Regions from separate parts of the Vreelandella mediterranea genome, predicted to be linked through region 2. Evidence: predicted binding sites of a transcription regulator. Region 2 holds the regulator's gene; each other region holds the start of a gene.
The links. The regulator FliA, encoded in region 2, starts transcription of late flagellar genes. The targets are predictions, from matches to a motif close to CTAAAGTTNNNNNNNNNNCNGCCGATA.

Region 1: a site for FliA is predicted at 5,502-5,528, ahead of fliD (flagellar filament capping protein FliD). Genes of this name have one in related genera too.
Region 3: a site for FliA is predicted at 2,477-2,503, ahead of ACWFVE_RS02490 (flagellin N-terminal helical domain-containing protein). Genes of this name have one in related genera too.

What each region holds. Positions count from the first base shown of each region.
Region 1 is NZ_OZ310198.1:506,100-513,684, forward strand. Features, by position in the region: gene ACWFVE_RS02435 (ABC transporter ATP-binding protein) at 1-767, shown strand, start outside; gene ACWFVE_RS02440 (ABC transporter permease) at 764-1,525, shown strand; gene ACWFVE_RS02445 (nucleoid-associated protein) at 1,566-2,576, shown strand; gene ACWFVE_RS02450 (tellurite resistance TerB family protein) at 2,580-3,044, shown strand; gene ACWFVE_RS02455 (exopolysaccharide biosynthesis protein) at 3,037-3,630, shown strand; gene ACWFVE_RS02460 (serine hydrolase domain-containing protein) at 3,664-4,662, opposite strand; gene ACWFVE_RS02465 (hypothetical protein) at 4,993-5,313, opposite strand; gene fliD (flagellar filament capping protein FliD) at 5,605-6,960, shown strand; gene fliD (flagellar filament capping protein FliD) at 7,112-7,585, shown strand, end outside.
Region 2 is NZ_OZ310198.1:130,399-137,983, reverse strand. Features, by position in the region: gene ACWFVE_RS00650 (Crp/Fnr family transcriptional regulator) at 1-540, shown strand, start outside; gene ACWFVE_RS00645 (hypothetical protein) at 587-1,132, shown strand; gene ACWFVE_RS00640 (OmpA/MotB family protein) at 1,129-1,797, opposite strand; gene ACWFVE_RS00635 (motility protein A) at 1,802-2,617, opposite strand; gene ACWFVE_RS00630 (RNA polymerase sigma factor FliA) at 2,658-3,356, opposite strand; gene ACWFVE_RS00625 (flagellar protein FlhE) at 3,383-3,805, opposite strand; gene ACWFVE_RS00620 (hypothetical protein) at 3,812-4,363, opposite strand; gene flhF (flagellar biosynthesis protein FlhF) at 4,360-6,552, opposite strand; gene flhA (flagellar biosynthesis protein FlhA) at 6,611-7,585, opposite strand, start outside.
Region 3 is NZ_OZ310198.1:514,503-522,087, forward strand. Features, by position in the region: gene fliD (flagellar filament capping protein FliD) at 1-58, shown strand, start outside; gene ACWFVE_RS02480 (flagellin N-terminal helical domain-containing protein) at 285-1,172, shown strand; gene ACWFVE_RS02485 (flagellin N-terminal helical domain-containing protein) at 1,450-2,310, shown strand; gene ACWFVE_RS02490 (flagellin N-terminal helical domain-containing protein) at 2,576-3,463, shown strand; gene ACWFVE_RS02495 (flagellin N-terminal helical domain-containing protein) at 3,738-4,625, shown strand; gene ACWFVE_RS02500 (flagellin N-terminal helical domain-containing protein) at 4,900-5,787, shown strand; gene ACWFVE_RS02505 (FkbM family methyltransferase) at 6,039-7,585, shown strand, end outside.

The sequences.
Region 1 (7,585 bases), 380 kb from region 2:
ATCCAAGTGAAGGCCACGTGACCGTCGACGGTTTCGATAACGTCAAGCAGTACCGCCAGGCGCGTCAGCGCATCGGGTTGGTGCCTCAGGAACTCACCAACGAGGCTTTCGAGACGGTGTGGAACACGGTCAGTTTCAGCCGCGGCCTGTTCGGTAAGCCGCCAAGCCCGGCGCATATCGAAAAAGTGCTCAAGTCGCTAGCGCTATGGGACAAGCGCAACAACCGCTTGATTACCCTTTCCGGCGGTATGAAGCGCCGCGTACTCATCGCCAAGGCGCTCTCTCACGAGCCGCGCATTCTGTTTCTCGATGAACCCACCGCCGGTGTGGATGTCGAGCTTCGCCGCGACATGTGGGAGGTGGTGCGCGGGCTGCGCGATAACGGCGTGACCATCATTCTCACCACCCACTACATCGAAGAAGCCGAAGAGATGGCCGATCGCATCGGCGTGATTAATCATGGCGAAGTGGTGCTGGTGGAAGAGAAAGCGGCACTGATGAAAAAGCTCGGCAGCAAGCAGCTTACTTTAGAGCTGCACACCCCACTGGATACGCTGCCGCCCAGACTCGAGGGCGATACGCTGAGTTTGACCGACGCCGGCCAGACGCTGGTGTATACCTACGATGGGCATCAGGAAGAAGAAGGCCGCGGCGTGTCCGGCTTGTTGGCCGCCCTGAGCGAAGAGGGTATTCGTGTGAAGGACCTGCACACCCGGCAGAGTTCGCTTGAAGATATTTTCGTCGATTTGGTCAAGGAGCGCTCATGAATCTCTACCCCGTCCGTTCGATCTACATGGCGGAGATGGCGCGCACCCGGCGCACGCTTTTGCAAAGTATCGTCTCACCGGTCATTTCCACTTCGCTCTACTTTGTGGTGTTTGGCGCGGCGATCGGCTCGCGCATTAATGAAATCAACGGGGTCAGCTACGGCGCCTTCATCGTGCCCGGGTTGATCATGTTGATGCTGCTGACGCAAAGCGTTTCCAATGCGTCCTTCGGCATCTTCTTTCCCAAGTTCTCCGGCAGTATTTACGAGATTCTTTCCGCGCCCATTTCGTACCTGGAAGTGGTGGTGGGCTACGTGGGGGCCGCGGCGTCCAAGTCGATACTGCTGGGGCTGATCATTTTGGGCACCTCGAGCTTTTTCGTGCCGCTTCAGATCGCCCACCCGTTCTGGATGCTGACCTTTTTGGTGCTCACCGCCGTCACCTTCAGCCTGCTGGGGTTCATCATCGGCATCTGGGCCGATGGGTTCGACAAGCTCCAGCTGGTGCCGCTTTTGGTGATCACCCCGCTGACCTTTTTGGGCGGAAGTTTTTACTCTATCGACATGCTGCCGCCGTTTTGGCAAAGCGTGACGCTGGCAAACCCGGTGGTCTATCTGGTTAGCGGCTTTCGCTGGAGCTTTTACGGCATCAGCGACGTAAGTCTTGGGGCAAGCGTGGGTATGATTACGCTCTTTCTCGCCGCAAGCCTGGCCATGATCGGCTGGATTTTCCATACCGGCTACCGGCTGAAACCCTAAGCGTCTCAATTTTTGATCATTTAAAAGGCAAGATTCCCCTATGCCGCTTTTGCAAAGCATCGTGCACCGCCTGGAACCCACCCTGGACGGCGAGCGCCTGACCGTGACCACCGCGCCGGCCGTTGGCGAAAGTGACGACCCGGTGATGGCAAACCTGGTGGGTAAATTGAATGATACCTACAACACCAAGGCCAAGGGGTGGGGGCGCTTCGCTCTCGAGGGCGAGCAGGCCGGGCCGCTGGTGGCCTGGCTTGCCGCATACCTTAAAGGTGATCAGGACTTCATGGCATTCTCCACCGCCTTGACCGAGCGCCTGGCGCGCGAGCTGCAGGAGGCGCTTTCGGTGAGCGGGTATCTGGTGATCGCCCACCAGCGCCAGGGCGATACCGAAACGCTTTTCTTTGCGCTCGTGCATCAGCGCGAAGGCATCGGTATTAGCGAATCCCACCAGGCCGTGCCCGCCGCCCAGCTCAATACCCAGCAGCTCACCCTGGCCGCGCGGGTCAACATTACCCAGTGGCAGGGCGATGAGACCGCCAGCCAACAGTACGTCTCGTTTCTAAAGGATCGTGGCGCGAAGAAGCTGGCCGATGGCGTGGCGGCGGTGCTCGGCATGGAGGAGGGCATCGACGCGCCCGCCGAGACGCGCACGCTGCTCAAGGCCTTTAGTGACTTCGTCGAGCAGGAAGAATTCGACGAAGAGGCCAGCCGCGAAAAGACCGATACGCTGGTGGACTACGCCAACGAGCAGATGCGCCGCGGCGAGCCGATGACCCTGGAAGAACTCTCCGGGCTCGTCGACGAGCAGCAGCCCAAGGCGTTTTATGAGCACATTCGCAACGCCGACTACGGCCTTTCGCCGGAGATTCCGCCGGACAAGAAAACGCTGAGCCAGTTTCGCCGCTTTACCGGCCGCGCCGGTGGTGTCTCCATCAGCTTCGATTCGCACCTGCTAGGCTCCAGCATCGAGTACGACGAGGGCCAGGATCGGCTGATCATCAAGCAAGTGCCCAAACAGCTCAAAGAACAGCTTGCCAAGCGTAAGGAGTGAGCCATGCTCGACGCGATTCGTGATTTTTTTCAGGACGCGCTCGCCGAGCCCGAGCGGCGCGAAAACCAGCACCTGACACTGGAACTTGCCTCGGCGGCGCTACTTTGCGAAGTGATGCGCGCGGACTTCGAGCAAACCGATGCCGAGCGCCAAACGCTCAAGCAGATACTTATGGCCCGCTATCGGCTGGGAGATGCGGAAGTCACCGAGCTGATGGCGCTGGCGGATGCCGAAGTGGAGGAGGCGGTGGACCACTACCAGTTCGTAAGCCTCATCAAGGAGCACTACGACTACGCAAAGCGCTGCGACCTAGTGGCGCTGATGTGGCAACTGGCGTGGGCGGATGGCAGCATCGACCCGCAGGAAGAGCACCGCATTCGCCGCCTGGCGGATCTTCTGCACGTAAGCCACAGCGACTTCATTCGCAGTAAACTCGCCGCCGAGGAGCACCAACGCCCCCATGAGTGACGAATCCCCGGCCGCGAGCCTGACCGAACTGCTCGACGCCATGGCGCAAATGGAAGAGGAAAAGCGCCGCGTCAGTGTCGAGGACATTCTCGATGCCGTCGGGCGGCGCTCCTTTGGGCCGCTGCTGCTGGTGGCCGGCATCATTACCCTGGCGCCCGTCGTGGGGGATATTCCTGGCGTGCCTACGCTCATGGCGGTGCTGGTGCTTCTAACCTCGAGCCAATTGCTTTTGGGGCGCAAGGCCTTCTGGCTGCCGGGCATACTCTTGAACCGGTCGGTCTCGCGCAAAGGCTTCGATAAATCACTGGGGCTGATGCGCAAGCCTGCCAAGTGGGTCGACGGGCTTTTGGGCGTGCGCTTGGCCTGGATGAGCGGCTATATCGGTATGCGTGCCACGGCGCTTGCCTGCTTGTTGGTGGCACTGGCCATGCCACCGATGGAGTTCATTCCCTTCACCGCCAACGGTGCAGGGCTTGCGCTAACGCTCTTCGGCCTTGGGTTGGTGGCGAAGGACGGATTGGTACTCTCGCTTGGTTTTCTGATCACCGGCGCCACCTTCGCCGCTATCCTCATGTATCTGCTTTAACCCCCGCGCTGCGCTCGAGAGTTGAAGGGAGCGTTAGCGGTAGGTCAGCAGGTTCATCACCAGCCGGTTCAACTGCTGCTGAAACTGCCCGCCCGGTGAGGGAGGCGTGGGGTCGGAGGTGATCACCACGGTCATGTCACGCTCGGGAATGACGAATAGCGCTTGGCCGCCGTAGCCGCGCCCGTAATACACCGGCGTGGTGCCAAGGGTGGTGACGAACCAGCCAAGCCCATAGCCATCCCCGGTCCACTGGGAACTACCCCGCGGTGTCCAGGAGTCCTCTACCCAGCCTTCGGGCAGAATGCGTTCGCCGTTTACCACGCCGTCATTGCGGTAAAGCTCGCCGATTTCCACCAGCGCCCGGGGCGAGAGCTGCATGTCGTTGCCGCCAAAGTAGATACCCTGCGGGTCCTGCAACCAGCGGGGAATGGCAATGTTCAGCGGTTCGGCCAGAAGCCGCTGAGCAAGCTGGTAGGTCGACTCGCCGCTTGCGTAGGTGAGCGCGGCGGATACCAGATGGCTCGAGCCGGTAGAGTAGAGCATGCGCCCGCCGGGCTCATCCACAAAGGGCCGGGTCAGGGCATCCTCTACCCAGTTGGAGCTTGCCACCCAGGCGCTGTAGTTGCCGCCCGAGGTGCGCTCGAGCCCCGCCTGCATGGCGAGGAGGTTCTCGATGCTAATCTCGTTAACCTTCGGGTCTGCGCCTGGCGGCACACGGCTGCCTAAAAGCTCGACCAGTGGTTGGTCGATCGAGTCGATCACACCGGCCTGGATAGCGGCGCCGGTAATCGCTGCCAGTACGGTTTTGGAGAGCGACTTTACGTTCGCCGGGGTGGCGACCCCCGGCCCGCCCTGCTTAAATTCGTGAACGATCTCCCCCTCGACCGCGACCACGACCGTATGCAGGCGGCCAAGCGCGCTGGCTTGCTCATCCAGCACGTTAAATGCCTCTCTCGAAGGCGCTTCGGCTTGAGCGGTAAAAGGTAGCCCCATGGCCATCACCACCCCTAATCCCATTAACATTGCGCGCATTGGCACCCCTTTCGACGACGGCTTGACTGCTAAAAAGCGTAGAGTCTTCGACACGCTAGCGCACGTAAATTACGCAAAGAACCCAAAAGCCTGCTAGGATGTGGGTGTTGCCCCGATGGGGAAAGCAACCCGTTGATTTTTCTAAACGCAAAAAAGCAAGGAGCGCCGTTATGCGTAATATCATCTACATCGTGGGTCTGATAGTCGTCGTACTGTTTATTCTTTCGATGCTTGGCCTTCGTTAATTACAACGCCGTGCCAAACACAAACGCCCGCATTCGCGGGCGTTTTTGCGTTTAGAGCGCTTATTTTAAGAGGTTCGGGCTATCCCTAGGCGCAGTCCGCCGCCCCTTGGCCAAACATATCGAACATGATCTCGCGGCCCAGCGCCGTTAGCACAAAGCGCCCCGCTGCGTTGGTGGTGCCCGCCTCGCTTGCCTCGAGCGTTTTGCGACACCTTGCCCAGCCAGCGTTTTGCTCTTCCAGTACGGCCATCTCCCGCTTCGCCAGTCCGCAGCCGGGTAGTGTAATGGTTTCCAGCACGTATCCGTTCACATAGAGAAGCTCCGCCACGTTAAAAAGGCACCTACGCAGTTGCTCTCGGCTAAACGGGGCAGGGTTGGCAGTAAGGGTGTTGCCCTGGGCAAACATGAGGCTCTCCAGCAATGAACGCACAATACGCTGGCCAGTGTAAGTCACTCCCGGGTATTAGACCAAGGTCTAAATAAGACGGTGGTTCAACGAACGCTTTTTAGCGGATTCGTTGGGAAGCGGCGTAGCCCAAAACTTTCCAAACATTACAGAAAATAACCTTTTAATGAGTTAAAACAGGTCAAGAGCTAAAGAAAAAGCGCCGGATGCCGATATTCAATGCATCAACGCAGGCAAATTTTCAGGTCGCGCTGTCGAATGAGCGACACTACTTCCAAGAGGCACTAACTCATGGCTGCTATTACATCACTGGGCATCGGCTCCGGGCTCGATTTGAACGGGCTGCTGGACCAGCTTGAGACTGCTGAGCGAGCCAAGCTCACGCCCATCGCGCAACAGGTACAATCTGAACAAGCGACGGTTTCGGCTTACGGGACACTCAAGAGTGCGGTGGCCACTTTTCAGGATGCCACTGAGGCGCTCAACGACACAGCCACGTTCGAGAGCCTTACTACCAACGTCGACGGCGATGCCGTGACGGCGGTAGTTAGTAACGAAGCACAAGCCGGCAGGTACGAAGTTGAGGTCGATCAGTTAGCAACGGCTGGAAGTTTCGTCACGGAGCGTTTGGGTTCCTCCGATGAAAGCATCGTCAGTGGTGAGCAAACACTAACTTTCGATGTGGCTAAAGGCGATATGGCCCCCATAACCATTGCCGACGGCAGTTCGCTGCAAGACATTCGCGACGCCATCAATGAACAAGGCGGTGGTCAGGTAACGGCTTCCATCATCGATGACGGCCAAGGGTATCGGCTATCGGTCATGGCGAGTGAAACGGGAGCCGACGCCAGCATCGAAAGCTCCAACTTCTCCTCCGTTCTATCCGAAGCAGCCGTGACGTCGGACACCCAGGTGATTCAAGCAGGGCAGGATGCGGCCTTCAATGTGAATGGCATCGACATCGTAAGCAGCTCCAACCAGGTCGAAGAAGCCATTCAGGGCATGACCCTGAATCTCACCGAAGCGGGCGCCTCGAGTACCATTAGCGTCGAACAGGATGACGAAGCGTTGCGGAAAAACGTTGATGCCTTCGTTGAAGGCTTCAACTCGCTCAAGGATACCTTGACGCGCTTGACCAGTTTCGACGCCGAAACCGGTCAATCAGCAGGTCTGAACGCCGACGCCACTACGCGGGCGGTTGAACGGGATCTGCGTTCTGCTATTAGCAGCGTAGTGGGCGGCGATGGCTTTAGCGTGCTTTCTGACATCGGCATTTCACTGCAAACCGATGGTAAGCTTAAAATCGATGATGACAAGCTGGACAACGTCATCGCGACGGAGCCCGATACGCTTGCCAACTTTTTTGCCGGCAGCAGCGATGACACGGGTATGGCCGGGCAAATCAATGCCTCTCTCGAGCGCATCGTGGGCGACGGAGGACGCCTGGATACGGCTGAAAGCAACGCTGAAAGCCGTGTTGGAACGTTAGAAAATCGTTTCGCCCGCACCGAGGAGCGCATCGATCAGACTATCGCGCGCTTTCGCGCCCAGTTTCAGGCAATGGATAGCATGGTGGCGCAGATGAACCAGACCAGCAGTTACCTGAGCGAGCAGTTGGGAATGCTGGGCCAGAACAACCAGTCGTGATCGCCAAGCGATACTCGTGAGACAGGAAATGCCCGGCACTTGCCGGGCATTTTTACAGGACTTTAAGAATCTTAGCCGCTAAAGTTCGTCGTTTATCAGCCGATAGAGTATTTAACTGTACTTCTCTACTACTTACTAGAGGACTAACCTCATGGCGTCTATTACGGCATTGGGTGTGGGGTCTGGGTTGGATTTGTCGGGCTTGGTGGATCAGCTCAAGGCGGCCGAACGCCAAAAGCTCGTTCCCATCCTTGAGCAGAAAAGCGCTCAGCAAACCAAGATTTCTGCTTATGGGCGCCTGGAATCCGCAATGGATAGGGTGCAGAACTCTATTACGGCGTTGAACGATGCCGCTACTTTCAATCAGCAAAAAAGTACGGTAACGGGAGAAGGCGTACTGGCGACGGCGAACGAAAAAGCCAATCCAGGTCGCTATGAGGTGACGGTTTCCCAGCTGGCGCGCGGCGGCAGCGCTGCGTCCAATAGCGTGTCATTGGACCAGGAGCTTACGGCAACCGATACGAAATTGATGCTGAATTTCGGAGCTGGCGATACGCAAAAAACTTACGGCGTCGATATTAAAGCAGGCAGTACCCTGGCTGAGGTGCGTGATCAGATCAATGCG
Region 2 (7,585 bases):
GGCGACCGGCATATTCTGGAAGTGTTCCTGCCTGGCGATATCATCGGCCTGCGCGAGTTCGCCTTCTCGAAACGCCTGGAAAACGTGCGCTTTATCACCGACAGCGTGGTGTGCCGCTTTCCCCACAAGCGGATGATCGATATTTTCAATGATTCGCTGCCATTGACCTCGGTGATGTTCGCCATCAGCAGCCGCCAGCAGGCGCTTTTGACCGAGCGGCTGGTGAATTTGGCACGGCGCACCGCGCGTCAGAAAATGGCTCACTTTCTACATGAAATGTACGTTCGCCTGAGCCAGACCAACACAGGCCTTACCGGCCAGTTCCGTCTGCCGCTCTCCCAGGAGCAGTTGGCCGACGTACTCGGTCTTAGCCCGGTACACGTCAGCCGTACCTTCACGGCGCTCAGCGAGGATGGCCTGGTGTATCGTGACCGTCACCACGTCAATATTCCCGACATGGCGGCGCTGGCCGCGGAAGGCGAGTTCGACGATTGCTACTTAAACGACAGCGTAAGGCCCCTGCTCGGCCAGTCCGAGTGATTCGGTTACGCCTTTTTACCCTGCTCAACGTTTGGCCTTTTACATCATGACCACTCGCTTACTTGTTTCTTTCGCGCTGGGCGCGGCCGGGCTTTCGTTTTTCAGTGCGGCGCTGGCCGAGCGCTACCCGATAAGCCAGGAGGCCATTTTTGACGCCTGGCAAGCCATGACCCTCGAGGCCGAGGACAAGCGCCATTTCCGCGCCGTCGAGACGCAAAGCTACTCGGACGCTACACTGAGCGTGAACGCCACCGAAGGCATCTGCCACCTGCCCTGGCTCGAGATGCGCGTCACCCTGGAACAGACGCAAACCGAAAGCCGCGCGGTGAACCTGGTACCGGCCCGGCTGCGCGTCGACCAGGCGTCGCTGATCGACACCATGGCGGAGTTTATCGTCGAGGAGGGGGATGACGGCTTCTATAGCCACTTCTACCTGGGCGAGCTCGATGCGCTGCTCGGCCAAATGAGCGACGGCGAGCAGCTTTATATCGGTTTCGAGCAGGGCGACGAACCGCCCTGGACCATGACGTTCAGTTTGGCGGGCGCCGGCGAGGCGATTCGCGAGACGCAGCGCCGCTGCGCCAGCGCCTAACGCGAGGCCGGCGCCGCGGCGTTAGGCGGCCGGCGCAGTACGAACTCGACGCGCCGGTTGGCGGCGCGCCCGCTTACGGTGTCGTTCGCCTCGAGCGGGCGCGTATCGGCGTAGCCAACGGCGCGCAGGCGTTCCCGCGCCACGCCTTCCTCTTCCAGGTGGCGCACCACGGCAATCGCCCGCCCCGTCGAAAGCTCCCAGTTGGAGGCAAACGAGGCGGTGGCGATCGGCACGTTGTCGGTGTGCCCCTCCACTGATATCTCGCCATCGAAGGTGTCGATGACCTCGCCAAGGCTTTCCAGCACCTCTTCACCTTGAGCGGTTAGCCGCGCCGCGCCGCTGTCGAACAGCAAGCTATCGTCGATGCGCAGGGTAATGCCTTCGCGCCCCTCGGAGACGCTCACGCCTTGAATATCGAGGCTGTCCATCGCCGGGCTCAGCCCGCTGTGGAGCGGTTGAAGCCCCGAAGAGAGCGGCTGGATACCCGAGGTCGTGGGCGTGCCGGCGGCTTCGTCGCCGGTGCCCGCCGGGGTGAGCGCCAACAGCAGCACGAACAGCGTGATCAACAGCGTCAATACGTCCAGGTAGCTGGTCAGCCACCCATCTTCACTGTCGCCATCCCCGGTGAATGGCGATTCCAGTGCGTGGCGGGCTTCGCGGTTCATCGCCCTACCCCTTGGCAGGCGCGTCGTTCTCGGCGCGCGGCTTCACGTTGGCATCACGAATCTCGTCGTTGTAGTTGGCCACGAAGGAGTTCAACGTCTCTTCGATGAACGACGGCAAGCGGCGCTTGGTGATCAGCGAGATACCCTCGAGCACCATGTTCATGGTGATCAAGCGCTCTTCGGTGCGCCGCTCGAGCTTCACCGCCACCGGTTTGAAGACCAGGTTGGCAAGCAAGATACCGTAGAAGGTCGTGAGCAGCGCCACCGCCATGCGCGGGCCGATCACCTCCAAGTCACCGGCGTCCATGACCTCCAGCATATTAACCAGCCCCACGAGAGTGCCGATCATGCCAAAGGCCGGGGCGTAGGTCGCCATGGTGCGAAAGATCTGCGCCTCGGCGTGCTCGCGTGCCTTGAGCCGGGCGATACGCCAGCGCAGCATGTCGAAGATTTCATCTTCCTTGGTGTTGGCGATCACCAGCTGAATGCCGGTGCGCAGAAACGGGTTGCGCGTGTGTTCGAGCTCGCGCTCCACCGCCCGTACGTCGCCCTTGAACCAGAGCCGCGACATGGACACCAGCTCGTTGATATCGTCGCGCACGTAGGTGTTCTCGCGGCGAAATACCAGCCCCACCAAGCGTACCACCCGCAGTACCTCCTTGAGCGGGTAGCTGATGAAGGTCGCCGCCAGGGTGCCGGTCACCACGATGGCAAGCCCGGGCAAGTTGAGAAAGCTCTCCGGGGATTCCGCGGTGAAAAACAGCACGCTAACCAGTAGCAGAATACTGGCAAATATACCGATCAAGGTAGAGGGGTTCATCGACGGCTCCTCGCCGGTTGGGTTTAACGGTTAAAATGCGTCAATCTGGCTCGTGCAGCCGCGCGCGCAGACGGCTAATGGCCTGGCTGTGCAGCTGTGAAACACGCGATTCGGTCACCCCCAGTACTGCGCCCACCTCTTTCAGGTTGAGCTCCTCCTGGTAGTAAAGCGCCATCAGGAGCTTTTCCCGCTCGGGCAGCGCTTCGATCGCTGCGATCAGGGTTTCGCGCTGCTGGCCATCCAAAAGCTCCTCAAAAGGCGCATTCAGCGCCTCCTGAGCGGGTTCCCCGCCCTCTTCCAGAAGCTCCTCGAAGGGCAGCAGGTGGCCGCTGTTGGCGTCGTTGAGCAGTTGGTGATACTCGCCAAGCGGCATGTCCAGATGCCGGGCGATCTCGCCCTCCTCCGGTGCCCGGCCCAGGTTCTGTTCGAGATGGCGAACCGCCTCGTCCATGGCCCGGGCCGAGCGCCGCACGCTGCGCGGCAGCCAATCCCGGGTGCGCAGCTCATCGACCATCGCCCCGCGTATCCGCTGACTGGCAAAGGTGGCGAAGCTCGCCCCCTGGGAGGCGTCAAAGCGCCCAAGCGCCTCCAATAGGCCGACCATGCCGGCCTGAATCAGATCATCGAGTTCGATGCTCGCCGGCAGGCGGACCTGCAGCGCCAGCGCCTGGCGGCGCACCAGCGGCATGTGCTGAGTGACCATTTCGCTGTGTTGAATTCTGCCTTGTGCTGTATACATCCTCGTGCCTCGTGGCTATACACTCGTCACTGGTAGTTCACAATCACGTGAAGCCCTTTTACCCGCATCGGCCGCTGCCCGCGCCCCAACGCGAAGCGAAACGCCAGCGGCGCATCGGCGGAAAGCCCGGCCAACCCGGTTTCGCTTCCGCGCTGGCCGCTGAGCTCGACGCAGCGCTCGGGGTGGCAAAGCCAGGCCTGCAGCGCGGCGCCGAACGGTGCCTCATACCCCCAGTGAACGCGTTCGATGCGCCCCTGGGCGATCTCCGCTACCGGCGGCGGCGCCAAAACCTGGCTGCTGACCGCCCGGTCGCTCATGGCCACCATCATACCGGTGACCTCCTTACTCCAGCTGCCGGTGCCCGCCTGAGCGGTCAACGCCAAGCTCGACCCCATCGCCATCAGTAGCGCGACGCCTTGAAGACTCTTTTTCAGAAAACGCTTTTTCATTGTGGCCTACCGCGCTAGTAGCAGCAGTTCGATATTCAGATAATTCGCCGCCGCCTTCTGCAAATTGTCTAAAAGCCCTTCGCGGGGCAAGCCGGGCTCGTGCAGCGCCAGTAGCTGGCGGGGCCCCTGGTTGTCGTTGAGCTGGCGCAGCGTGCGATACATGCTCGCGAAGGCGTCCGCGTCGCTGCGCACCCAAAGCGCCCAGCGTGAATAGCGCTCGCAAAGCGCCTCCAACGGCTCGCTGGCATCCACCGGGATGACCTCCCAGCTTTCCGGGGTCGCCGCCCAGCGCCGGCCAAGCTCGGCCCACTCGCCAAGGCGCTCTTTGACCGGGGCGACGCTTTTCGTCGGCAGCCCCACCACCGCCAGCGGCGTCTTGACCACCGGCGGGGTGGCTTCGCTTGCCGGCGGGGTGGCCTGGGTGTCCACGTCGGGCTCGGCGTACTCGCTGCCAGCCTGCTTTGCTGGTGTCTCGTCGATGGCGGCCTGCTGCGCCCGCTCTTCGTTGCGCAGGCTCGCCCACTGGCGCAGCCCCGAGGCCTGGTCGCCGCCGCTCATGCCAAGGCCTCGCGGCTGACGCTACCCAGCTGACGGATGGCGTCCCGGGTCATCAACATATGCATCAGCGCGTCGAGTAGCGCGGTATCGCGGCGCTTGCGAGTCGTTTTGGAGAGGCGCATCACGTCCTGGCGCAGCGTTTGCGCGGCCTCGTCCTGGGCGTTGTCCAGGTGCGTGGCGGCCGCGGCGGCACCGCTGGCCATCAAAAGGCGCAGCTGGGCGCTAACCTCGCCGCCATCGGCTTCCTTGAGCGCGCGCCAGGCTCGCTTGGTCAATATAGCGGCGGCTTCGCTTTGCAGCTGAGTGACCAGCAGCGATAGCACCTCGGCCCCCAGCCGCGCCGGGGTGAGCCAGTAGCGCTTGGCCACGCGCTTGGCGCTTTCCGGGTCGCGCAGCTCGCCGTACCAGGCGAGAAAATGCCGCCCGGCCTGGTCGGTGACCTCGGCGTGGGCATTCCATAGCTGTAGCGGCTGACCGCGAAAGCGCACGTTGACCCGATGCGAGAGTTCGCTTTCGCCAAACAGGGCCGTCAACGCGTAGCGCTCGCCCTGCCAGTATATCCGCTGAGCGCCGGTCACCTGGCTGACCCAGGTCAAACGCTCGCTTTCCAGCGCGTCCAGGGTCTCGCCCTCGGCAAGGGTCGGCAGCAGATGGACCGCCGCCTGGCGCTGGGCGTCGATACGGGCCTGCCAGCCAGCGGGCTGGCGGTGCTGTAAAAGCGTTAGCGCACAAAGCTGGCCGTCGGCGTCGAGGCTCAGATCCGGCATCGACCACTCCATGCCACGCTCGTTGCGCCGCGGTGACCAGACGATGCCCAGCGCATTCTGCTCGCAAGCCTGGTCAGCAAGTGCCGCCAGGCGCTGGTCGTGCAGTACGCCAGGCAGCGCGCCGATATCCCATACCGCTTCGAGCAGCGCGAACCCGGCCACCCGCTCACGCAGCTGCGCGAGCAGCAGACTCAGCCGGCGCCCCTGGCCCAGCACGTCCTGGGACCAGCGCGGTGCCAGCGGCGCGTTCGGCCACGGCGGGCGGTCCGGCGCGGCGTCGGTATGGCCTGCCAGCGCCTGCTCGACCAGCGCGGCCGGGTCGGCCAGCGCCATATCCTCGGGCACCTGCTGGCCGTTGGAGGAGAACAGCACGCGCAGCCCAAAGCGCATGACGATATCCAGAAGCGGCGCCAAACGCCCCGCTTCGTCCTGTTTGGTAATAATACACTCGTCGAGCTCGGCGCCTGCCGCCCGCGCAGCCTGGCGGTAGCGAAGCACCACCTCTTCCAGGGTTTCGGGTTGGCTGGCGGCGTTGAGCACCAGCACCAGACGCACCCGGGATTCGCCGCCCTGGAGCTGGCCGATCTGCTCGATGACACGCTGATCACGCTGGCTCATGCCCACGGTGTCGATGATCACCCACTGCTTGCCGCCTAACCGCCCCAGCAGGTTGTCGATGGGCTGTTCGTGATCGAGGGCGTACATCGGCGTATCGAGCAGGCGCGCATAAATGCGTAGCTGTTCGTGGGCGCCGATCCGGAAGCTATCGGTGGTGACCAGCGCGACCGGCCGGGTGCCGTGGCGCATGACAAAGCGCGCGGCAAGCTTGGCGGTGGTGGTGGTCTTGCCAACGCCGGTGGGCCCCACCAGCGCCACGATACCGGTTTGGTCGAAAAAGTCCGCCTCGCTCTGAAGCACGGAAAGCCGCGCTATCAGTTGGCGGTGCAGCCAGTCGAGCAACCGCTCATCCTGAAGTTCCAGCGCGCTGAGGGAGTCGGGCAGTGCCGCGCCGATCTCTTCGGCAAGCTCGCTGCCAAAGCCCGCGCGGGTCAAAAGCGTGGTCACCGTGGCACCGCCGGTGGGCGGCGCACCCTTGGCGTCGCCGGTTTGCGATCGGGCCAACAGGGCACGCATGTCCTGCATTTCGCGCAGCAGGCGCTCGCTGACTTCCTCGAACGGGTGCGCGTGGCTCGCCTGGGCCGGCGCAGGCTGGGCGGCCAGGAGTGTTGGCGCGCTTTCATCCATGCCCACCGCTTCGAGCGGCGTGGCCTGCTCGAGCGCGGCCTCTTCGGCCATGGCCAAAATCTCGACGCCCGTGTCCGTGCGCCGATTGGCGACGATCAGCGCCTCGTCGCCCAGCGCCTGGCGCACCTGGCGCATGACATCCCGGCTGTTAGCGCCGACAAAGCGTTTTACGCTCATGGGTTAACCTCCAGGTTTTCCAAAGCGGGGTTCTGCAAAGCGCCCAACGCAGCACGCATCACCGGCCACCTACCAGCGTGGTGATTTTAAGCGTACGGTCGTCGGGAATTTCCGCTTGAGACATGACGACCAAATGGCGCAGCCGCCGGCGCAAGAAGCGCGCCACAATAGCGCGAAGTGAGTGCTGCACCACCAGTACCGGCGGCTCGCCGCTGGCCTCCTGGCGCTCCAGCGCCTGCTGCGCCTGGTTCATCAGCGTGTCGGCAAGCCCGGGCTCCATCGCACCGTTGCCGTTCATCGCTTGAATCAGGACCTGTTCGAGCTGGGCATCGAGGCCGATCACGTTCAGCGTCTCTTGGCCTGCAAACCACTGCTGAGTAATCGCCCGGCCAAGGCCGATACGCACCAGCGCCGTCAACTCACCCGGGTCCTTCTGCTGGCCGGCGTGCTCGGCCAGCGTATCCAAAATGGTACGTATATCGCGAATCGAGACGTCCTCTTCGAGCAGATTTTGTAAAATCCGCTGAAGCACGGTCAGCGTAATCGCCTTGGGCACGACCTCTTCTACCAGGGATTTCTGATCGTCGCCCAGCTTGTCGAGCAGCTTCTGCACTTCCTGGCGGCCCAGCATCTCCGGCGAGTGGCGGTGCAGCAGGTGGTTCAAGTGGGTGGCGATCACGGTACTGGCGTCTACTACCGTGTAGCCAAATACCTGGGCGTGCTCGCGCTGGTTGGCATCGATCCACACCGCTGGCAGACCGAATGCCGGGTCCTGGGTGGGCGTGCCGGAAAGCTCGCCGGTGACCTGGCCCGGGTCGATCGCCAGCCATTTGCCCGGCTGGGCGTCGGCCCGGCCGATCTCCGCGCCCTTTAGCGAGAGCACGTAGGTGTTCGAGGAGAGCTCCAGGTTGTCGCGGATATGCACCACCGGCGGCAGAAAGCCGACGTCCTGGGCAAACTTCTTGCGCACGCTTTTAATGCGCGCCAAAAGCTCGCCTTTCTGGCGCGAATCCACCAGCGGAATCAGCCGGTG
Region 3 (7,585 bases), 380 kb from region 2:
CATGAGCAGCTACCTCTCTCAGCAGTTCGATATGATGAGCGCCATGCAGAAGAAGTAGGTCGTATTTTCCTGGCTGGGTCAGAACGCTTTTGACGTAACAGCCATCAACGCAAGTGACGGGGCCGAAAGGCCCCGTTTGCCGTTTGAGGATGCAACGACTTTTTTTATAAAAAAGTGCAAAAGAGTTAAAGAAGTGGGGCGACAGGCCGTTAATTATAATAACGGCGATGCAAGTGCCGATTCATAGGCCTCTCCCGGGCCACTAAACACCGAGGATTAAATTCATGTCTGTTATCAACACCAACATCACTTCCATGATCGGCCAGAACAACCTGAGCAAGTCCCAGGGCATGCTGGCTCAGGCGCAAGAGCGTCTCTCTTCCGGCCTTCGTATCAACAGCGCTTCCGACGATGCGGCTGGCCAGGCCATTGCCAACAAAATGACTGCCCAAATCAAGGGCATGGATCAGGCGAGCCGTAACGCCAGTGATGGTATCTCATTGGTACAGACCATGGAAGGCGGTCTGGATCAGGTTAACGATAACCTTCAGCGTATTCGCGAACTGGCAGTACAGGGTGCCAACGACACCAACACCGCTGATGACCGCGCCGCCATCACTACCGAGATCAACGAGCGCCTGGCAGAAATCGATCGTGTTGCGGGCAGCAACAACTTCAACGGTACTAATCTGCTAAACGTAGCTAGCGGTGCCGGTGCCGCGCTAAGTATCCAGGTAGGTTCTAATACTAACGTAGAGGACGTTATTACAGTTCAACGAATCGATGCTACCGTTAGTGGTCTTGGTTTGGAAACAGCGGCAGGATCTGGTGCTGCTGCAGTAGCTGGTGGGGAATTTAACGTTGCCAATGCTTCTGGTGGAGCTACTCACGCTGAGTTCCAGACAATGATCGATGCCGTGGATGCGGCTACCAAATCTCTGGATACCAACCGCGCAACATTGGGTGCCACGCTGAACCGTTTCGACTCGGTGATTGACAACCTGGCGACCACCACCACCAACCTGTCCGAAGCGCGTTCACGTATCGAAGATGCGGACTACGCGGTGGAAGTGTCCAACATGACGCGTGCCAACATCCTGCAGCAGGCCGGTACCTCCATGCTGGCCCAGGCCAACCAGACTCCGCAGTCCGTACTGTCTCTGCTGGGCTAATAGTACGCTAGCGCTAAATCATGACGGGGCCAATAGGCCCCGTTTTTTGGTTTTTTAACCCGCAATTTTTGTTAATTGAGTTTTTTGAAAATCGCCGCATGGCGGGAGCTTAAGCGCGATGGCTTGGGTGTTGAGTGGCTAATGTTACTTTCCCTTACATAAAAAACGTATTGTTTTCTAAAGACTTTGTACGAGCAGCCGTTACCAAGGGGTAGCGGCATGACAAACGTCGCAAAGTTGGCCCGCTGGCCAGTTATACTTCCAGGAGAAAATACTCATGTCTGTAATCAATACGAATATCACCTCCATGATCGGCCAGAACAACCTGAGCTCTTCGCAGAGCATGCTGGCTCAGGCGCAAGAACGTCTCTCCTCTGGTCTGCGCATCAACAGCGCTTCTGACGATGCCGCTGGTCAGGCCATCGCCAACAAAATGACCGCGCAAATCGATGGTATGAGCCAGGCAAGCCGTAACGCCAGCGACGGTATCTCGCTGGTACAGACCATGGAAGGCGGTCTCGACCAGGTGAACGACAACCTGCAGCGTATTCGTGAGCTGGCAGTACAGGGTGCCAATGACACCAATACTCAAGAAGACCGCGCGGCGATTGCCACTGAAATTAACGAACGTATCGAAGAAATTGATCGCGTTGCGGGTAGCACAAACTTTAACGGCACCAACTTACTGGCGAGTGGTGGTGGTGCTGACCTGAATATCCAGGTTGGCGCGAACACTTCCGGAAACGACACTATTGAAGTCTCCGTTTTTGACGCCACCAGCGAAAACCTGGGCGTAAGTGGGTCGGCGGCTACTATTTCCACGAATGCTGCTTCGGGTGGCTCCGGCGCCACTAACGAAAATTTCCAAGACCTGATCGACGATATTGATGATGCAGTAGAGACGCTTGATACCCAACGTGCGACGCTAGGTGCAACACTCAACCGCTTCGACTCGGTCATCGACAACCTGGCGACTACCGAAACCAATCTTTCCGAAGCGCGCTCGCGCATCGAAGATGCCGACTACGCGAAAGAAGTCTCCAATATGACCCGCGCCAACATTCTGCAACAGGCGGGTACGTCTATGCTTGCACAGGCGAATCAGACCCCGCAGTCCGTGCTGTCTCTGCTGGGCTAATAGTGCACTATTTGTAGCACTTAATAACGACGGGGCCACAAGGCCCCGTTTTTTATATTTTAGGTTAGGTAAAACCTTTTTTATCAATATCTTGTTGTTATTATTTTCCCTGCTTTTAAGCGTCACGCGTTCTCGAGAAAGATTTTTCAAAAAAATGAGCTATCGGCTAAAGAACTCGGTCGTACGGCCGTTAATTATAGTAACGGCGATGCAAGCGCCGATTTCCCGGCCCTTCCCAGGCCACTAAACACCGAGGATTGCTTCCATGTCCGTTATCAATACCAACATCACTTCCATGATCGGCCAGAACAACCTGAACAAGTCCCAGGGCATGCTGGCCCAGGCTCAGGAACGTCTTTCATCCGGTCTGCGCATCAACAGCGCCAAGGACGATGCCGCGGGTCAGGCCATCGCCAACAAAATGACCGCCCAAATCAAGGGCATGGATCAGGCGAGCCGTAACGCGAGCGATGGTATCTCGCTGGTACAAACCATGGAAGGCGGTCTGGATCAGGTTAACGATAACCTTCAGCGTATTCGCGAACTGGCAGTACAGGGTGCCAACGACACCAACACTGCTGATGACCGCGCCGCCATCACTACCGAGATCAACGAGCGCCTGGCAGAAATCGATCGTGTTGCGGGCAGCAACAACTTCAACGGTACTAATCTGCTAAACGTAGCTAGCGGTGCCGGTTCCGCGCTAAGTATCCAGGTAGGTTCTAATACTAACGCAGAGGACGTTATTACAGTTCAACGAATCGATGCTACCGTTAGTGGTCTTGGTTTGGAAACAGCGGCAGGATCTGGTGCTGCTGCAGTAGCTGGTGGGGAATTTAACGTTGCCAATGCTTCTGGTGGAGCTACTCACGCTGAGTTCCAGACAATGATCGATGCCGTGGATGCGGCTACCAAATCTCTGGATACCAACCGCGCAACATTGGGTGCCACGCTGAACCGTTTCGACTCGGTGATCGACAACCTGGCGACCACCACCACCAACCTGTCCGAAGCGCGTTCACGTATCGAAGATGCGGACTACGCGGTGGAAGTGTCCAACATGACCCGTGCCAACATCCTGCAGCAGGCCGGTACGTCCATGCTGGCCCAGGCCAACCAGACCCCGCAGTCCGTACTGTCTCTGCTGGGCTAATAAAGCAGTATCAGTAGCGTTTAACAATGACGGGGCCAATAGGCCCCGTTTTACGTTTAAGCCCCATACTGATGCTGAATGGTTTAAGTGTGGAAACGAGTCGCCGTAGCTTTGTACCGTCCTGGGATTCAACTGCTTGCACAGGATGGTTTATTTCTAAAAAGAGGTATTATTTTCTAAAGAATCCGGGCATACAGCCGTTAATTATAGTAACGGCGATGCTAACGCCGATTTCCCGGCCCCTCCCAGGCCACTAAACACCGAGGATTACCCCATGTCCGTTATCAACACCAACATCACTTCCATGATCGGCCAGAACAACCTGAGCAAGTCCCAGGGCATGCTGGCTCAGGCGCAAGAGCGTCTCTCTTCCGGCCTTCGTATCAACAGCGCTTCTGACGATGCGGCTGGCCAGGCCATTGCCAACAAAATGACTGCCCAAATCAAGGGCATGGATCAGGCGAGCCGTAACGCCAGTGATGGTATCTCATTGGTACAGACCATGGAAGGCGGTCTGGATCAGGTTAACGATAACCTTCAGCGTATTCGCGAACTGGCAGTACAGGGTGCCAACGACACCAACACCGCTGATGACCGCGCCGCCATCACTACCGAGATCAACGAGCGCCTGGCAGAAATCGATCGTGTTGCGGGCAGCAACAACTTCAACGGTACTAATCTGCTAAACGTAGCTAGCGGTGCCGGTGCCGCGCTAAGTATCCAGGTAGGTTCTAATACTAACGTAGAGGACGTTATTACAGTTCAACGAATCGATGCTACCGTTAGTGGTCTTGGTTTGGAAACAGCGGCAGGATCTGGTGCTGCTGCAGTAGCTGGTGGGGAATTTAACGTTGCCAATGCTTCTGGTGGAGCTACTCACGCTGAGTTCCAGACAATGATCGATGCCGTGGATGCGGCTACCAAATCTCTGGATACCAACCGCGCAACATTGGGTGCTACGCTGAACCGTTTCGACTCGGTGATCGACAACCTGGCGACCACCACCACCAACCTGTCCGAAGCACGTTCACGTATCGAAGATGCGGACTACGCGGTGGAAGTGTCCAACATGACCCGTGCCAACATCCTGCAGCAGGCCGGTACGTCCATGCTGGCCCAGGCCAACCAGACTCCGCAGTCCGTACTGTCTCTGCTGGGCTAATAAAGCAGTATCAGTAGCGTTTAACAATGACGGGGCCAATAGGCCCCGTTTTACGTTTAAGACCCATACTGATGCTGAATGGTTTAAGTGTGGAAACGAGTCGCCGTAGCTTTGTACCGTCCTGGGATTCAACTGCTTGCACAGGATGGTTTATTTCTAAAAAGAGGTATTATTTTCTAAAGAATCCGGGCATACAGCCGTTAATTATAGTAACGGCGATGCTAACGCCGATTTCCCGGCCCCTCCCAGGCCACTAAACACCGAGGATTACCCCATGTCCGTTATCAACACCAACATCACTTCCATGATCGGCCAGAACAACCTGAGCAAGTCCCAGGGCATGCTGGCTCAGGCGCAAGAGCGTCTCTCTTCCGGCCTTCGTATCAACAGCGCTTCTGACGATGCGGCTGGCCAGGCCATTGCCAACAAAATGACTGCCCAAATCAAGGGCATGGATCAGGCGAGCCGTAACGCCAGTGATGGTATCTCACTGGTACAGACCATGGAAGGCGGTCTGGATCAGGTTAACGATAACCTTCAGCGTATTCGCGAACTGGCAGTACAGGGTGCCAACGACACCAACACCGCTGATGACCGCGCCGCCATCACTACCGAGATCAACGAGCGCCTGGCAGAAATCGATCGTGTTGCGGGCAGCAACAACTTCAACGGTACTAATCTGCTAAACGTAGCTAGCGGTGCCGGTGCCGCGCTAAGTATCCAGGTAGGTTCTAATACTAACGTAGAGGACGTTATTACAGTTCAACGAATCGATGCTACCGTTAGTGGTCTTGGTTTGGAAACAGCGGCAGGATCTGGTGCTGCTGCAGTAGCTGGTGGGGAATTTAACGTTGCCAATGCTTCTGGTGGAGCTACTCACGCTGAGTTCCAGACAATGATCGATGCCGTGGATGCGGCTACCAAATCTCTGGATACCAACCGCGCAACATTGGGTGCCACGCTGAACCGTTTCGACTCGGTGATCGACAACCTGGCGACCACCACCACCAACCTGTCCGAAGCGCGTTCACGTATCGAAGATGCGGACTACGCGGTGGAAGTGTCCAACATGACCCGTGCCAACATCCTGCAGCAGGCCGGTACGTCCATGCTGGCCCAGGCCAACCAGACCCCGCAGTCCGTACTGTCTCTGCTGGGCTAATAAAGCAGTATCAGTAGCGTTTAACAATGACGGGGCCAATAGGCCCCGTTTTTGTTTTGCTTTTTGGAAAGTAAGCTTCTTACTTGCTTTAAATACTGAAAACACTGGGGGTGACGGCTTTCTCGGTTGGTCCATGCTCCAGGTAGCGATTGCCAGAATACCTGCTTAAACATGGGCGCATTCGCGCCTTTGCCTTCCTTATTAGCAACGTAAACTAGCTATATAATCACTACTGCTATGCGAGTCGTTTAATGGCCAAGCAAAAAACTGCACCTGTTTCAGAAAAACGCAAGCCTCGCCTTCTCTGGGCCAACCCTTTCTGCCTGTTGGATACGTCCAGCGGTGCCAGTATGACCGTACGGCAAATGTTGCTGCAGCTAGTGGCCAGCGGTTATGAAGTGCAGATACTAGGCGCAACGGTGTTTGATAACCCCAAGGGCATGGGGCTTCTCAAGGAGCAGTTTCCCGATCTGAGTACACCTCTGCACCAACTGATCGAAGCGGAAGATGGGCCACTGACGCATCAATTAGTTGTGAGTTACAGCCATAATCGCAATCACTTTACCACCCACGAAGAGGGGCTTTGGTATAGCCAGTACCTGTACCTGCTCGACTCTTTCAAGCCGGATATCGTCTGGTTCTACGGCGGCCAAACCGTCGACATGCTCATTGCCGACGAGGCTCGGGACCGCGGTGTCCCGGTGGCTTTCTATCTGGCCAACGGCCACTACAAGTCGCCACGCTGGTGTCGCGATATCGACTTGATTCTCACCGATAGTCAGGCCACGGCGGATATGTACCGTAAGGACGTGGGCTTTGCCGCCAAGCCGGTAGGTAAGTTCATTGCCGCGGACCGCTTCATCGCCAAAGAGCACGAGCGCAAGCGGCTGCTATTCGTGAATCCTAGCTGGCAAAAAGGCGCTAGCGTGTTCGTGCAGCTAGCCGAAAAGCTGGAGCGAGAGCGGCCCGATATCGAGCTAGAGGTAGTGGAAGCGCGTGCTGACTGGACAAGCGTTCTGCGCGAAACAACCCATCGAATGGGGCAGCAGCGTAACTCTTTAAGCAATGTGACCGTGACGGCCAATACCGCCGATATGCGAGGGCCCTACAGCCGGGCACGTGTGCTGGCAGCCCCCAGCCTCTGGTGGGAAAGCTCGGGGCGCGTACTGGCCGAGGCCATGCTCAATGGCATACCGGCGCTTATTACCAACCGGGGTGGCATGCCCGAAATGGTGGGTGAGGCAGGTATTGCTTTTGATTTTCCAGCACAGTGTTACGAAGAGCCTTACCAGCAGCTGTTGAGCGAGGAGGAGCTTCAGCCGCTTTTCGACGCGGCCGTGGCCTTTTTCGATGATGAAGCACTTTACCAGGACTACGTAGCGCGGGCGTTCAGTGTAGGGGAAGAGAAGCACCATATAAATCGCGCGACCGAACGGCTGCTCGATGCCTTAACCCCCTTGGCGCGTGATCGCGCAGGCAATAAAGACTTTTCAATTAGCCAGAAAAAACGCCATCGTCAGCGCTTGCCCAGTGTAGCCAACAAGCCTGAGCTGAAAGTTGATCGTTCTTTGGAGCAGTTGCTTACTAACAAAGCGGGTAGCGGCGAAGAGGGCGTATCAAAGGTTCCCCGCCTACACCTCACGGAAGACTTTACCTGGCAGTTCAAGGGTAAAATTATCGTACTCGATAACCGCGCCAGCTTGATCAAAAGTGGTCTGGCCGATCAGATGGCCGCAACGAGCGCTTTTGGCATCGTAGCCTTTGATCCTGCCAGCGAAGTAAAGAATGCCAAGCAGTA